DNA from 3 places in the Bradyrhizobium sp. USDA 3311 genome. Region 1 is predicted to be linked to each of the others. Evidence: riboswitches for the same ligand, from Rfam matches in the RefSeq annotation. Region 1 holds a riboswitch; each other region holds the start of a gene.
What was found. A riboswitch is a leader RNA that binds a small molecule or an ion and turns the genes downstream of it on or off. The one in region 1 is predicted to bind S-adenosylmethionine.
Positions count from the first base shown of each region.

Region 2: another riboswitch for S-adenosylmethionine. It lies ahead of ACVWW6_RS17245 (metallophosphoesterase family protein); the one in region 1 lies ahead of ACVWW6_RS04700 (O-succinylhomoserine sulfhydrylase).
Region 3: another riboswitch for S-adenosylmethionine. It lies ahead of metX (homoserine O-acetyltransferase MetX); the one in region 1 lies ahead of ACVWW6_RS04700 (O-succinylhomoserine sulfhydrylase).

Region 1 is NZ_JBSSFI010000001.1:960,190-965,670, reverse strand. Features, by position in the region: gene ACVWW6_RS04715 (OpgC domain-containing protein) at 1-795, shown strand, start outside; gene ACVWW6_RS04710 (SGNH/GDSL hydrolase family protein) at 795-1,574, shown strand; gene ACVWW6_RS04705 (SGNH/GDSL hydrolase family protein) at 1,587-2,579, shown strand; gene ACVWW6_RS04700 (O-succinylhomoserine sulfhydrylase) at 2,707-3,894, opposite strand; SAM riboswitch at 3,969-4,048, opposite strand; gene ACVWW6_RS04695 (2'-deoxycytidine 5'-triphosphate deaminase) at 4,129-5,265, shown strand; gene ACVWW6_RS04690 (hypothetical protein) at 5,458-5,481, shown strand, end outside.
Region 2 is NZ_JBSSFI010000001.1:3,627,127-3,632,607, forward strand. Features, by position in the region: gene ACVWW6_RS17240 (carboxylesterase/lipase family protein) at 1-1,073, shown strand, start outside; SAM riboswitch at 1,097-1,175, shown strand; gene ACVWW6_RS17245 (metallophosphoesterase family protein) at 1,222-1,968, shown strand; gene ACVWW6_RS17250 (hypothetical protein) at 2,049-2,207, shown strand; gene ACVWW6_RS17255 (aspartate/glutamate racemase family protein) at 2,253-2,981, opposite strand; gene ACVWW6_RS17260 (transporter substrate-binding domain-containing protein) at 3,197-4,033, opposite strand; gene ACVWW6_RS17265 (NAD(P)-dependent oxidoreductase) at 4,146-5,063, shown strand; gene ACVWW6_RS17270 (thiamine pyrophosphate-binding protein) at 5,211-5,481, shown strand, end outside.
Region 3 is NZ_JBSSFI010000001.1:3,039,866-3,045,346, reverse strand. Features, by position in the region: gene ACVWW6_RS14435 (alpha/beta fold hydrolase) at 1-304, shown strand, start outside; gene metW (methionine biosynthesis protein MetW) at 361-1,023, opposite strand; gene metX (homoserine O-acetyltransferase MetX) at 1,025-2,227, opposite strand; SAM riboswitch at 2,319-2,398, opposite strand; gene ACVWW6_RS14420 (chorismate mutase) at 2,602-3,450, shown strand; gene hisC (histidinol-phosphate transaminase) at 3,483-4,580, shown strand; gene ACVWW6_RS14410 (prephenate/arogenate dehydrogenase family protein) at 4,577-5,481, shown strand, end outside.

The sequences.
Region 1 (5,481 bases):
AAGCAGCCCGACGTCACCATCGTGCAGGCGCTGCTGTTGCGCTTCCGTCCCGTCAACATGGACGTGCTGCCGCTCTACATCGTGCTGATGCTGGCGCTGCCTTTGATCCTGTGGTCGATGAAGTGGAAGCCCGATGTCACGCTCGGCCTCTCGGTCGTGCTCTACGCGGTCACCTGGGAATACGACCTCTACTTCTCCGCCTATCCGAACGGCTTCTGGGCGTTCAATCCGCTGGCCTGGCAATTGCTGTTCGTCTTCGGTGCATGGTGTGCGCTTGGAGGTGCGCGGCGCATGTCGCGTATTCTGGCTTCACCGGTGACGATGTGGATCGCGATCGCCTATATCGTCGCGGCGTTCTACGTGACGCTGACCTGGTATGTGCCGCAGCTCTCGCATCTGATGCCGAAGCGGCTCGAGCAGTGGATGTATCCGATCGACAAGACCGACCTCGACGTGCTGCGCTTCACGCATTTCCTGGCACTGGCAGCGCTCACCGTGCGCTTCCTGCCGCGCGACTGGCCGGGCCTGAAATCGCCCTGGCTGCGGCCGCTGATCCTGTGCGGCTCGCATTCCCTGGAGATCTTCTGCCTCGGCGTCTTCCTGGCCTTCGCCGGTCATTTCATCCTGGCCGAGGTCTCCGGCGGCGCCGTCATGCATGCGGTGATTAGTCTCTCCGGAATCCTGATCATGTGGGGCGTGGCCTGGGTGATTTCGTGGTACAAGCGCGTAGCTGACAAGAGCGGTGCGAAAACCAAGAACGCCGTCGGCAACGCCGATCTGGCGGGAGGGGGCTGATGAAGGCGAAGGTTCTCCTGAGCCTGATCCTGCTATGCGGTGGCCTCGCCGCGCCGTCGGCGCGCGCGGAGGATGCTGCGCCGCCCGCTCCGGCCGCGCCCGCAGCCTGCGAATTGCCGTCCTATCTGCTCACCAGCGAAAGCCAGCTTCCCAAGGTCGCCGACGCCATCAAGGCCGGCAAACCGCTCGAAATCCTGGTCATCGGCAGCCGTTCGACCACGATTCCGGCCTCCGAGGACGCTTCCTATCCGGCACGCATGCAGGCCATTTTGAAGGACAAGCTGTCGCCATCGGAAGTTGTGCACGTCTCCGTAGAAATACAGAGCAAGAAGACGGCAGAGGAGGCGGCCGCCAGCTTCGTTAAGCTGATGGAAGCAAAAAGGCCTACTTTGGTCATCTGGCAGACCGGGACCGTGGATGCTATCCGAGCAATCGATCCCGACGATTTTCGCGGTGCGGTGACCGGAGGGGTTTCCGCATTGCAAAATGCAGGGGCTGACGTCGTGTTGATGAACTTGCAGTACAGCCCGCGTACCGAAACCATGATCTCGGTGCCGCCCTATCTCGACAATATGCGGGTGGTGGCACAGGAGCACGACATCCCGCTGTTCGACCGTTTCGCGATCATGCGGCAGTGGAATGATCAGGGTCAGTTCGACCTGTTCAGCCCGTCCCGCGGGCCTGAGCTCGCGAAACAGGTCCACGATTGCCTTGGCCGGGCGTTGGCACAGTTCGTGATCGACGCAGCCCATCTGGGGCCGGCCCAGCAGCAAAATTGAGGTCTAGTGTTAATGAGTTCTATCCGCCCTTTTTGCCTGACGTCATGGCTGGCTGCACCCGTGGCGGCGGCGCTGCTGTTGCTGACTCCTGTTTCGCAGTCGCGCGCGCAGGCGCAGGCTGCGCAGGCAACGCCCGCGCCCGCGCAGGCCGCTAATCCCGCTCCGGCATCGCCCTCCCAGACCACCGTCGCCGCGACGTCTCCCGAACAGCGCGGCATCACCGCGCGCGCCATCGACAAGGTGAAGCAGGTCGCGAAATCCGCCGGTGACGTCTTCAACCGCGTCCCCTGCCTGCCGCCGAAGGGCGGCGCGAAGGCGATGGGCTCGCTGCCGCATGTCGCGGGCAAGCTCGTCGCCGGCAAGCCTGTCGTGATCGTCGCGTTCGGCTCGTCGTCGACCGCCGGCTACGGCGCAAGCTCACCCGATTTCAACTATCCGAACCGTCTTGCGGCGCAGCTGCGCCGGCAATATCCGACCGCGGACATCACCGTCATCAATGCCGGCGTCGGCGGCGAGGACGCGCCCGAGATGATGAAGCGCCTCCAGAAGGAGGTGATCGACGTGCATCCGGACATGGTGATCTGGCAGGTCGGCACCAACGCCGTGCTGCGCAATCTCGATCCCGGCGACACCGCCAAGATGGTCGAGGACGGCATCGCCCGCATCCAGGCCGCCGGCGGCGCCGATATCGTGCTGGTCGATCCGCAATATTCGCCGGCCGTCAACCAGCGCAAGGAGAGTGCCGGCAAGATGGTGAAGCTGCTCGGCAAGGTCGCCGAACTCCGTCACGTCGGCATCTTCCCGCGCTTCGAGGTGATGCGCGACTGGCACGAGAATCAATCGATCCCGGTCGAGAGCTTCGTGATCGCCGACGGCCTGCATATGAACGATTGGGGCTATGCCTGCTTCGCCCAGCTCCTCGGCGACGACATCATCCGCTCCGTCGGCCAGATCAAGCTCGGGGTCAACGTGCCCGGGGACGTGCGGGCGTACCGGCCGATGTAGTTCGGCTGCGTAGCCGTAGAGTGGGCAAAGGCGCGCTCTTCGCGCGCCGTGCCCACCATCTATCGCCAGCTCGGTGGTGAATGGTGGGCACGCTTCGCTTTGCCCACCCTACGAGAGCTCGATCGCCTCACGCCTTCTCCAGCGCCGCCGTCAGGTCCTCGATCAGATCGTCCGCATGCTCCAGCCCCGCGGAGAAGCGGATGAAGCCCTCGCTGATGCCGAGCGCGGCGCGGTCTTCCGGCTTCAGGCGCTGATGCGTCGTGGTTGCCGGATGGGTGACGAGGCTCTTGGCGTCGCCGAGATTGTTCGAGATCTTCGCAAGCTTGAGCTCGTTGAGCACGCGGAACGCGGCCGCCTTGCCGCCCTTGACCTCGAAGCCGACCAGCGTCGAGCCGCCGCGCATCTGCTTCTTCACGAGCGCTGCCTGCGGATGATCGGCGCGGCCGGGATAGATCAATCGCGAGATCTTCGGATGGCCGGCCAGCACTTCCGCAACGCGTGCCGCGGTGTCGGTCTGCGCGCGCACGCGCACGGCCAGCGTCTCCAGGCCCTTGAGCAAGACCCAGGCGTTGAACGGCGAGATCGACGGCCCGGTCTGGCGCATGAAATTGTGGAGGTGCTCGGCGATGAAGGCTTCCGAGGACAGGATGATGCCGCCGAGGCAGCGGCCCTGGCCGTCGATGTGCTTGGTCGCGGAATAGACCACGACGTCGGCGCCGAGCGCGAGCGGGCTCTGCCAGATCGGCGTCGCGAACACGTTGTCGACGACGAGCCGCGCGCCGCCCTTGTGCGCGATCTCGGCGATGCCGGGGATGTCGAGCACGTCGAGCGTCGGGTTGGTCGGGCTCTCCAGGAAGAACGTCTTGGTGTTCGGCCGCAAGGCCCGCTGCCACTGGTCGAGATCGAGGCCGTCGACCAGCGTGGTTTCGATGCCGTAGCGCGGCAACAGATCCTGAATGACGTAGAGGCACGAGCCGAACAGCGCGCGGGAGGCGACCACGTGGTCGCCGGCCTTCAGCGGCGCCAGGATCGCCGTCGTCACCGCGGCCATGCCGGTCGCCGCCGAACGCGCCGCTTCGGCGCCTTCGAGCTCGATCATGCGGCGCTCGAACATCGAGATGGTCGGGTTCGAATAACGCGAATAGATGAAGCCGGGATCCTCGCCCTTGAACCGCGCCTCGCACTCCTCGGCGCTGTTGTAGACGTAGCCCTGGGTCAGGAACAGCGCCTCCGACGTCTCGCCGAATTGCGAGCGCAGGGTGCCGGAATGGACCAAGCGGGTTTCGGGACGGTAAGTGGCAGGCGACTTCGACATAGGTACCTCCGACATGACCGTCTCGTCGAAAACGGTCACAAAACAACCGGCCTGGATATATCCACGGGCCGGGATCACAGAGGTCCCCGGCCTGTTTAGCGACTTATTTAACGTGGCTGCAAGCCGGCCGGCTCAAATCACCACGGGATAAGTGATGCTCATATTCCGCAATGGCCTTTCCGTCAAGGCGTCCATCGGATAGCCGTAAAAGGCTAGTATTTCCCGCACGTCCGGATGCGTTTGACCCCTGACGAGGACCCCCGGTTGAGCTTCACGATCGCCGCCGACGCCAATGGTATCCTGCCCGACCGCATGATCGCGGCGATGGCGGAGGCGGGCCTCATCCTGCCCGCATACGATTTCGTCGAAAGCCAGATCCAGCCGGCGAGCCTCGATTTGCGCCTCGGTGACATCGCCTATCGCGTCCGCGCCAGCTTCCTGCCTGGTCCCGGCGCCACGGTGGCCGAGCGCATCGACGAATTGAAGCTGCACGAGTTCAGCCTTGCCGACGGCGCGGTGCTGGAAACCAACTGCGTCTACATCGTGCCGCTGCTGGAAAGCCTCGCGCTGCCGCCGGAGATCGTCGCGGCTGCGAACCCCAAGAGCTCCACCGGCCGCCTCGACGTCTTCACCCGCGTGATCGCCGACGGCACCCGCCGCTTTGACATGATCGGCGCCGGCTATCACGGCCCGCTCTATGCCGAGATCAGCCCGAAGACATTTCCGGTGCTGGTGCGCGAGGGCTCGCGCCTGTCGCAGGTGCGCTTCCGCACCGGTGACGCCATCCTCAATGCCGACGAGCTCGATGCGCTGCATGCGTCCGAGCGCCTCGTCGACATCGACGATGCCGATCTGGCCGGCGGCGTCGCCGTCTCCGTCGATCTCTCCGGCGAGAAGGCGAGCGGCTTCGTCGGCTACCGTGCCAAGCGCCACACCGGCGTCGTCGATGTCGATCGCCGCTCCGGCTATTCCGTCGAGGACTTCTGGGAGCCGATCTCGGCCCGGCCCGACGGCAGCCTGATCCTCGATCCCGGCGAGTTCTACATCCTCGCCTCGAAAGAGGCCGTGCAGGTGCCACCCGACTTTGCAGCCGAGATGGTGCCCTTTGATCCGCTGGTCGGCGAATTCCGCGTGCACTATGCCGGCTTCTTCGATCCCGGCTTCGGCTATGCCGGTGCCGGCGGGTTGGGATCGCGCGCCGTGCTGGAGGTGCGCTCGCGCGAGGTGCCGTTCATCCTCGAGCACGGCCAGATCGTCGGCCGCCTCGTCTACGAGAAGATGCTCGCCCGCCCCGACGCGATGTACGGCCAGCGCATCGGCTCGAACTACCAGGCGCAGGGCTTGAAGCTCTCGAAACATTTTCGGGTGTAGCGACATCTCCAACTGTCATGCCCCGGCTCGACCGGGGCATCCAGTACGCCGCGGCGTCTCGATTCAATCATAACTGTCTCTGGAATACTGGATCGCCCGGTCTTCGCCGGGCGATGACACCGAGTCTGTGGCTGGTTGCGCCGCCCCAGCCGCGATGACACACTCCCGTAAAACAACAAGCCGGGAGCGAACATGACCGCCGCAGCTGACTCCGCG
Region 2 (5,481 bases), 2.7 Mb from region 1:
TCTCGGATTCGCTCGCCGCCCTCGACTGGGTGCGCGCCAATATCGCGGATTTCGGCGGCGATCCTGACGCGATCACGCTGTCCGGCCAGTCGGCCGGCGCCTCGATGGTGATCGCGCTCGCAACCCTGCCGCAGGCCAGAGGCAAGTTCATTCGCGCCCTCGCGCTCAGCGCGCCCGGGCGGAACATCATGAGCGCCGATCATGCCGACGACGTTGCACGCCGCGTGCTTGCCGAGCTCGAATTAGCGTACGACCCAACCGCGATTGCCTCTTTGCCACTGCCAAAGCTCTTCGCGGCGGTGGAGCGCGTCAGTCGCGGGCTTGCGGACGAGACCGAACAAGGCACCGTGTTCGGCCCGGTGCTCGACGGAATCGTGATTCCGCGCGAGCCGCGGGACGTCTTCGCCGAAGGAACCTTGCGCGACATTCCGCTCTGGCTCGGCTCCTGCCGCGACGAGATGGTGATGTTCCTGAAGAGCACGCCGCCGGCCGCGATGATCCGCACCACCGAACGACAAGTGCGCGCCGCAGTCGGCGATGCCGGCTGGCAACGTCTGCTGGCGTATTACCGCGCCACAGCGCGCGTCGACGAGGATCCGTACGAGGCGCTGCTGTCCGACGCGTTCTGGCATCGCCCCATGGCAGATCTTGCGCGGCTTCATGCCGCGGCTGGCGGCGCGGTGTGGCTGAGCCGGTTCGACCATCGCCCGGCGCTGGAGCCGTTCCTGTCGCAGGGGCCGACCCACGGTGCCGACAATGCCTGCCTCTGGGCGCACCCGCCGGATTTCATCGACCGCCCGATCCTGAAGCGCAAGGGCGGGCCGATGACGCCCGAGGATATCGAGGTCGCCGCGCGGTTTCAGGCAAGCGTGCTGCGCTTCGTCACATCCGGCGCGCCCGACATCGCGGAAGCCTGGCCGCGGTTCGAGCCGGCCAAGGAGCCGCTCGCAATCTTCGGCCAGCCGTTCCACATTGTGCCTCTCAATGAAGGCGTGCGCTCCCGCCTGTGGGCGGAGCTGTCGGCCCAACGCGGCGCGCCGCAGGCTCCGGCCGCGCGAGCGAAGATCGGTTGATCGCAGCACCTTGGTCATGTAAGCGTTCGTCCAGCGCCGATTTGATCCTCAGCTTGCGGGCGCTTCTAAAAATGCAGCTAAAGAGACCCGCTATCCTGCATCGTCCCGCATTGGGTGAATCGTCGGCCATCTCGAATGGAGAGGCCAAGTGAAATTTGCTGCCATCGCGGATGTGCACGGAAATCGTCCGGCGCTCGAAGCCGTCCTTGCGGACATTGCTGCGCTCGGCATCAACGAGGTCGTGAACCTGGGCGACCATGTTAGCGGTCCGCTCGAAGCGGCCCGAACGGCTGACCTGCTGATGGAGCGAGGCTTTCCGTCCATCAAGGGCGATCAGGACCGCATTCTCGTGGAGCTGTGGCAGGCCGGCACATCGGCGCGCAGCGATTTCCGAGAGCTCGAACGCAAGCATTTCGAGTGGATGGCAAGCATGCCGTCCACGCTCATGTATAGGGGGCGGGCGTTCCTGTGCCATGGATCGCCAGGGAATGATGCTGCGTTCTGGCTCGACCACATCGCGGGCGACGGCTGCCCGCGTCCGAGCCGGATTGATTCTATTGAGGCCGGCGCCGAGGGGATCGACGCCGAGATCATCCTGTGCGCACACACGCACATTCCGCGCGTGGTGCGTCTGAAGGATGGCCGGCTGGTCGTCAATCCCGGCAGCGTTGGATTGCCCGGTTACGACGGGAAGATGCCCGTTCCCTACGTGGTCGAGGTCGGCACCCCTCATGCGTGTTACGCAATTCTGGAGCATGCCAACAGAGGCTGGTCCGCGACGCTCCGCTACGTGGCCTACGACACCACGGCCATGGCAGCATTGGCGCGGGCCAGGGGAATGCTCACCTGGGCGAGCGCGATTGCAACGGGCTGGGTGCAGCGGGATCACCTGTAATCTGCTTCACACGCGAATGCGCCGAGTAACGCTAGATGAAGTGAGGCCTCGCTTCCGCGCGGCCCGCTTCGGAGCTGGCGATGATTGCTGCACTGGCAAGAGCAATATCCCGCGCGACGGGAACCAATGTCGATGTCGAGACTCTGAAAGTCGTCGTCATCTTCTCGGGAGCGGGCCTGCTGCTCTCACTCGTTGCTGCAATGATCTACGGACAGGCTGTCAACGCCGCCTTATTTTAGGCTCGTGCGCGTTCATCGCGCGCCTCGCCGCCTGTCCCGGCTGGTTCAGCGCAGGAACGGCACGGGATGGGCCGCGCGATGGAAGAAGTTGATCAGGGTGTTGATGTCGAACACCGGCAGACCCGACACCTCGGCGACGTCCCGCGAGAATGGGCACATGTTGGTGCACTCGAACAGGATCGCGCCGGGATTTTTGCAGGACGCCATGAAGGCTTCCGTCATCTCGATCATCTCGGCGCGCAGCACGTCAGTGTCCAGCTCTTCGCGGCCGAGAATGTAGGTTGCGGGAAACTGCGCATCGGGCTTCATGCCCTGGATTTGAACGAGAATGTCGTCCGGCGACCAGCCGACGCCGCGGAAGTGCCCTTCGTTCATGTGGTGGCCGCGTTCGGTGAAGATGCCGATGACCTTGCCGGGCGGCAGCATGGCGTGGATCAGCGGCGCCTGGATCAGGCTCGAGGTGAAGACCGGGATGTTCACGGCAGCCGCGAGCTGCTTCTGGAACGGCGCGAGGAAGCCGCAACTCGTCGTTATCGCTTTGACGCCGTCGGCTTCCAATTCGCGGGCCGCGGCGATGAACGGCTCGAGCAGGGTCGGATCGGGCTGGTCGCCCATGATCCTTGTGGCGTGCGCGCCGCGCACGATCTTGTAGCGCACCGGGAAGTCGTAGGAGAGCGCGTTGCCGATGTCGCCGCGCGGGCGCGGGAAGCGGGTATCGAGCATCAGAATGCCGATCGTCTCGCCGTAATTCGTGAAGCCGCCGCGGAGTTTCATGGTTCGTCCCACCGATTCGGGATGGTCGTGGCCGGCAGTCTAATGCGTTTCGTGAAACCGGCTGAGGAGGGACTTCCGCCGTTCGCTGCGCGGCTGGCGGATCATCTCCTCTGGCGTACCGATCCCGGCCATGACGCCATCATTCATGAAGCCGACGCGGGCTCCGGTACGGCTTGAGCACCGCGAATCCCCAGACATACATCGCGGATTGGCGCTCAGAACTGCACTTCGCCGGGAATGTCGTCCGCGCCGAGACCTACGGCTTCAAAACCCTTCAACATCCATTCGCGGGTCTGGCCCAGCGAGCGGTTGTAGTCGGCCCAGGCGCTGAGGAAGTCCTTGTAGCGCCGGTCGCTTTCGGCGCGGATGCCCATGTTGGTCGGCAGCGTGAGCAGCGGACGTGGCACCGCGAGCTCACCGAGCGTCGGGTTCTTCTTCAAGGTCGCGACCGAAAGCACCGCCAGCGAAATGTTGCAGTCCGCGCGTCCGGTTGCGACGGCGAGGATCGCCTCGTTGCGCTCCTTGAAGCCGAGGATCGTCGCCTTCGGGCAATAGCGGCGCGCGATCGTCTCGTGGGTCGAGCCGATGTCGACGGCGATCTTGACCTCGGGCTTGTTCAGCTCGGCCCAGGTTTGCGGCTTGGCAAAACCCTTTTTGGTGATGGCGGTGAAGGAGTGCACCAGGATGGGCGTGGAAAAGTCGATGACCAGCGAGCGCTCCGGTGTCGGGTTCACGGCGAAGGCAAGGTCGATCTTCTCGGCCTGGAGATCCAGGATCTGGTTGCCCCAGGTCGATTCCAGCGTCTCGACCTTGGCACCGAGCTTGCCGGCGATGTCGTTCGCCATGTCGATGCAGGCGCCCGACCATTGATTGGTGGTGAGGTCCTTGTGGAAGTAAGGATCCTGGCCGGCGATGACGGCGATCCGCAGCACGCCGCTCTTCTTGATCCGTTCGAGCGTCGAGCCCGGCGCGGTGTCGGCCTTGGCCGAACCGGTTGCGGCGATCGCGGCTCCGGCGAGGGCGACAGTGGTGAGTGCATCCCTGCGATTCATGGCAGTCTCCTGGGCAGTCGCTTCTGGACATTCGAACCCGGCGTCTGGACTATTTCTGTATTCAGATTAAAATGCAATACGGTATTTTAAACTGGACAGGAAAGACAGGCCCGTGCGCGCTCTCTTCGTCGATGCCAATGACACCCTTGCCGCGGTGACCGAGAAACTGCTGCGCGGGGACAGCCTTCCGGTCGGCATCAACCGCAACCCCGCGATCACTCCCGACGACCTGCCACGCCTTCTTGACGGTGTGGAGATCATGATCGTCGACCATACCGCGGTGCCGACGGCGATTGCCGCGAAATGTCCTGCCTTGAAGCACGTCGTCTTCCTCGGCACCGGCGCGCGCAGCTACATGAATCCGGAGGAGCTGGGCCAGCGCGGCATCTCGGTTCACACCATCAAGGGCTATGGCGACACCGCCGTCGCCGAATGCGCGATCGCCCTGATGTGGGCCTCTGCAAAGAGCTTCGGAGAGATGGATCGCGGCATGCGCGAGGGCAATTGGCTGCGTCGCGATGCGCTGCAGCTCACCGGCAAGACGCTCGGCCTGATCGGCTTCGGCGGCATCGCGGCGGAAGCCGCGCGCATGGCGCTTGGCTGCGGCATGAAGGTGATCGCCTGGAACAGATCGCCGAAGACGCATCCGGGCGTCGAATTCGTCCCGCTGGAGAAGCTCCTCGCGGACAGCCACGTCGTCTCGCTGCATCTGCTCCTCAACGACGAGACCAAGGGTTTCCTGTCGCGCGAGCGCATCAGGATGATGCGCCCGGGCAGCATCCTGATCAACACCGCGCGCGGCGCCGTGGTCGACGAGGAGGCGATGTGCGATGCGCTGCGTTCGGGCCACATCGCCCATGCCGGCCTCGACGTCTTCACCGTCGAGCCGCTGCCCCCGGGCCATCCGCTGACCAAACTGCCGAACGTGACGCTCTCGGCGCATTCGGCGTTCCGCACGCCGGAGGCGAGCGATAACCTGATCGGCGCGGCGCTGGATCATTGCCGCCGCATCATCGCGAATGGGCGGTAGTGCAAACAGCAGGGGCGGGCATGACGCCTGCGCAGGGAGCGGGAAGCCTTTCGATCTTGCGCCTCCTGTTGGCCTGTCCTACGCCACCCGCGAACGACATTTTCGCGAGGCGCCCGAGCGCGTCGCCAAAGCCTGCAGGGAGCTGTCATGACCATTCGTAACACCCGCACCGGGGGCCAGATCCTGATCGATCAGCTCGTCGCCCAAGGCGTCGAGCGCGTCACCTGCGTGCCGGGCGAGAGCTATCTGGCGGCGCTGGACGCGCTGCATGACAGCCCGATCGACGTGATGATCTGCCGCGCCGAGGGCGGCGCTGCGATGATGGCGGAGGCCTATGGCAAGCTCACGGGGCGTCCGGGCGTCTGCTTCGTCACCCGCGGCCCCGGCGCGACCAATGCCAGCCACGGCGTCCACATCG
Region 3 (5,481 bases), 2.1 Mb from region 1:
GGCGCGCACGATGCGCGGCTTCCAGGGCGGCCGTCCCTCGATCTACACCATGACGGACGCGATCAGGGGCGTCGCGACGCCGGCGCTGATCATCTGTGGCGACGAGGATGACCCTTGCGTCGGGCCGAGCCTGTTCCTGAAGAAGCATCTTCCGGCCGCGGGCCTCGCGATGTTTCCGAAGTCGGGGCACGTGCTCAATCTCGAGGAGCCCGCGCTGTTCAACGAGACCGTGGAGCGGTTCGTCACGCTGGTGGAAGCAGGTCGATGGCCGGCGCGCGATCCGAGGTCGGTGGCGGCGCAATAGTTTACCCTGTCATTCCGGGGCGCTCGAAGAGCGAACCCGGAATGACGCCTACGGCGTCACTTCCCCTGCCCGCGCGTGAGCAGAAACACGCCCTGCTCGCCGAACATATTCCACACCCACCAGGGCAGGTTCAGCGGCACCGGGCGGCCATAGAGATCGAGCGCCACCGAGCGTTCCATCTTGACGTTGATCTCGTCGCAGAGCTCGACGAAATCCTTGATGGTGCAGAAGTGGATGTTGGCGGTGTCGTACCAGGTCGCCGGCAGGTTCTCGGTGCGCGGCATGTGGCCGCCGATCAGGAGCTGGAGCCGCATCTTCCAGAAGCCGAAGTTCGGGAACGAGACGATGGCGCGGCGGCCGATGCGCAGGAGATTTTCCAGCACCACACGCGGCTGCCGCGTCGCCTGGAGCGTCTGCGACAGGATCACGTAGTCGAAGGCATCATCGGGATAGTTCACGAGGTCGGTATCGGCGTCGCCCTGCACCACCGCGAGGCCCTTGGCGACACAGCGGTTGACGCCCTCGCGCGACAATTCGATGCCGCGGCCGTCGATGCCGCGGGTCTCCAGAAGCTGGAGCAGATCACCGTCGCCGCAGCCGACATCGAGCACCTTGGAGCCCGGCTTGACCATCTCGGCGACGAGCAGATGGTCGGCGCGAAAATGACCGGACTGTTCCGCGCTAAGGCCGCCCAGCGGCAGCACTTCCTGCACTGACATCCTAGCCACCCCTGCCGTTGAGTCCGCGCGCCTTGCCGGCCGATTCCAGGAAGGCGCGGGCGATGTCGAAGAATTCGGGCACGTCGAGCAGGAAGGCGTCATGGCCGCGATCGGTCTCGATCTCGGCGAACGATACCCGCGCGCTCGACGCATTCAGCGCATGCACCAACGCGCGCGATTCCGAGGTCGGGAACAGCCAGTCGCTGGTGAAGGAGACCACGCAGAAGCGCGTCTTGATGCCCGCGAACGCCTTCGCCAGCACGCCGCCATGGTCGCCGGCGATGTCGAAATAGTCCATCGCGCGCGTCAGATAGAGATAGGAGTTGGCGTCGAAGCGCTCGACAAAGGACGAGCCTTGGTAGCGCAGATAGGACTCGACCTGGAAGTCGGCGTCGAACGAGAAGGTCGGCAGGTCGCGGTCCTGCATGCGCCGGCCGAACTTGCGATGCAGCGCCGCGTCGGAGAGATAGGTGATGTGCGCCGCCATCCGTGCGACCGCAAGGCCGCGATGCGGATGGATGCCGCGATCGGCGTAGCCGCCATTGTGCCAGTCGGGATCGGCCATCACAGCCTGGCGACCGAGCTCGTGAAAGGCGATGTTCTGCGCCGAGTGCCGCGTCGAGCAGGCAATTGCCAGCGCGGAATACACGCGCTCGGGGTAGGCCGCCGTCCATTGCAGCACCTGCATGCCGCCCATCGAGCCGCCGACCACCGCGAACAGCGTGTCGATGCCGAGCCGGTCGATCAGCATCGCCTGCGCGCGAACCATGTCGGGGATGGTGATGACCGGGAAATCCAGGCCCCACACTTTGCCGGTCGCGGGATTGATCGAGGCCGGCCCGGTCGAGCCCATGCAGCCACCGATCACATTGGCGCAGATGATGAAGTATTGGCTCGGATCGAGCGGACGGCCCGCACCGACGAGGGTTTCCCACCAGCCGGGCTTGCCGGTGACGGGGTGCACATTGGCGACATGCTGGTCGCCGGTCAGCGCATGGCAGATCAGGATCGCGTTGGAGCGATCGGCGTTGAGCTCGCCATAGGTCTGGTAGGCGATCTGGAACGGGGTGAGATCTATGCCGCAGTCGAGCGGCAACGGCTGATCAGCGCCGAACTGCGCGACGAGCGAACTCGGATGATCCACTTCATGCGACCGCTCATCGGCACTGATCGCGGGACTGGATATCGACGTGACGCCAACCATCTGACCATCGACCTCGTTTGCGATCGGACTTCAGACCGCTACTTGCATCAGGCCATAAAAAACCCGGCCTGAACGATAGGTTCGGCCGGGATCGGAAGCGTCCCCGGCCTGTTTAGCGAGTTTTTTAACGTGGCTGCAAGCCGGCCGGCTCAAATGACCACGGAACAGGCAAAACTTAACGGCTTGGACGGTTTTCGTCAAGATACGGTCCTGATTGACCAAATTCGTCCCCGTCGCGTCAGCCGAAAAGGCCCGATTTCCCTTTGCATTTCTCTTTGCTTTCGCCGCTCCGACTGCCTAATCAAGACATCGACCGCGGCGGGTCCGACCTGATGGACCCGCATTGGAACGCCTCTCAACAGCACTTGCCAGATATGTCCCAACGTCCGCCCGCGCCACCATCGTTGCAGGAATTGCGCAAGGAGATCGACGCGATCGACGAGGGCATGCATCGCCTCCTGATGCAGCGCGGCGACATCATCGACCGCCTGATCCAGGTGAAGCAGACCCAGGAGGTGGGCTCGGCGTTCCGGCCTGCGCGCGAGGCCGACATGATGCGGCGGATCGTGGAGCGCCATCGCGGCATCCTGCCGCTCGACACGGTCGAGAGCATCTGGCGCGTCATCATCGCGACGTTCACTTACGTGCAGGCGCCGTTCGCGGTGCATGCCGACATCTCGGTGAGCGAGCCCGCGATGCGCGATTCCGTGCGATTCCATTTCGGCTTCACCGTGCCTTACGTCGCGCATTTCAGCGCGCAGGCCGCGGTCGAGGCGGTCGCGAAATCCAAGGGCGATCTGGCGCTGGTCTCGGCGACTTCCAGCCGCACCCCGTGGTGGCTGGAGCTGGAAGCAGAAGGCGCACCGAAGATCATCGCGCGGCTGCCCTTCGTCGAGCGTGCCGACCATCCGGCCGCGCTGCCCGTGTTCGCGATCTCGCGCGTCGCCGACAGTGCCCTGGTGACGGAGGTGGAGACTTTCAGCGTGCGCGTCTCGGGGTGGAATGCCGAGATCGCGCGGGCGCTGTCGCCGCTCGCCGACATCGTGGCGGTGCCCGATACCGCCTTCGATGGCGCCGCGCTGCTGGTCTCGGTCACGAGCGCGAGCAGCATCGACAAGATCAAGGCTGCCCTGATCGAGGCGGGGGCCTCGGTGCGCTCCACGGCCCTCGTCGGCAGCCACGCGACGCGCTATACGGTGCCCCCGACCGGGTCGAAATCGTAAGTTACGAGCCGCCTGCCATTCCGGAGTTGAAGATGTCCCGCCCCGTGCCGAACCCCGGCATTCTCGATATTGCGCCCTACACGCCCGGCAAGAGCCCGGTGCCGGAGCCGGGCCGCAAGGTGTTCAAGCTCTCGGCCAACGAGACGCCGTTCGGCCCCTCGCCCAGGGCGATCGAGGCCTTCAAGAAGGTGGCTGATCATCTGGAAAACTATCCGGAAGGCACCTCGCGGGTGCTGCGCGAAGCCATCGGCCGCACCTTCGGCCTCGACCCCAACCGCATCATCTGCGGCGCCGGCTCGGACGAGATCCTCAACCTGCTCGCCCACACCTATCTCGGCCAGGGCGACGAGGCGATCTCGACCACGCACGGCTTCCTGGTCTACCCGATCGCCACCATGGCGGTCGGCGCCAGGAACGTCATCGCACAGGAGAAGAACCTCACCTGCGACGTCGACGCCATCCTCAAGGCTGTGACGCCGAAGACGAAGCTGGTGTGGCTCGCCAATCCGAACAACCCGACCGGCACCTATATTCCGTTCGACGAGGTCAAGCGCCTGCGCGCCGGCCTGCCCTCGCACGTGCTGCTGGTGCTGGACGCCGCCTATTGCGACTACGTCTCGCGCAACGATTACGAGATGGGCATCGAGCTCGTCGCCACCACGGAGAACACCGTGGTGACGCACACCTTCTCCAAGATCCACGGCCTCGCCGCGCTGCGCATCGGCTGGATGTTCGGGCCCGAGCACATCATCGACGCGGTCAACCGCATCCGCGGTCCGTTCAACGTGTCGACGCCGGCAATGTACGCCGCGGTCGCCGCGATCGAGGACACCGCGCATCAGGCGATGTCGAAGCAGTTCACCGAGACCTGGCGCAACTGGCTCACCGAGGAGATCGGCAAGCTCGGCCTGAAGGTGACGCCGAGCGTCGCCAATTTCGTGCTGATCCACTTCCCGACCGACAGGGGCAGGACCTCGGACGACGCCGACGCCTTCCTCACCAAGCGAGGCCTCGTGCTGCGGGCATTGAAGAATTACGGCCTGCCGCATTCCCTGCGCATGACCATCGGCACCGAGGAGGCCAACCGCCTCGTCGTGGACGGTTTGCGCGACTTCATGGCCGGCAAATGAGCGTACAGCCGCACTTCCAGCGCATCGCCCTGATCGGCTTCGGCCTGATCGGCGGCTCGATCGCGCGCGCTGCGAAGCTCCAGGGCCTGGCCGGCGAGATCGTCACCACCGCGCGCTCGGAGAAGACGCGCGCGCGGGTGCTCGAGCTCGGCATCGTCGATCAGGTCGTGGCGACCAATGCGGAAGCGGTGAAGGATGCCGATCTCGTCATCCTCTGCATTCCCGTCGGCGCCTGCGGACCGGTGGCGCAGGAGATCGCCGCGCATCTGAAGCCCGGCGCGATCGTCTCCGACGTCGGCTCTGTGAAGGGCGCGATCGTCAGGGACATGGCGCCGCATCTGCCGAAGACCGTTCATTTCGTGCCGGCGCACCCCGTGGCGGGCACCGAGCACTCGGGGCCGGATTCCGGCTTTGCCGAGCTCTTCATCAACCGCTGGTGCATCCTCACCCCGCCGGAAGGCGTCGACGCGTCGGCCACCGATCGCTTGCGCGCCTTCTGGGCGGCGATGGGTGCCAAGGTCGAGGTGATGACGCCGGATCATCATGATCTCGTGCTCGCGATCACCAGCCATCTGCCGCATCTGATCGCCTACACCATCGTCGGCACCGCCGACGAGCTGGCGCAGGTGACGGAATCGGAAGTGATCAAGTTCTCCGCCGGCGGCTTCCGCGACTTCACCCGCATCGCGGCGTCCGACCCGACGATGTGGCGCGACGTCTTCCTCGCCAACAAGGAAGCCGTGCTGGAGATGCTCGGCACCTTCACCGAGGATCTGGCAAAACTCACCCGCGCGATCCGGCGCGGCGACGGCGAAGCGCTGTTCGACCACTTCACCCGCACCCGCGCCATCCGTCGCGGCATCGTCGAGATCGGTCAGGATTCGGCGGCGCCCGATTTCGG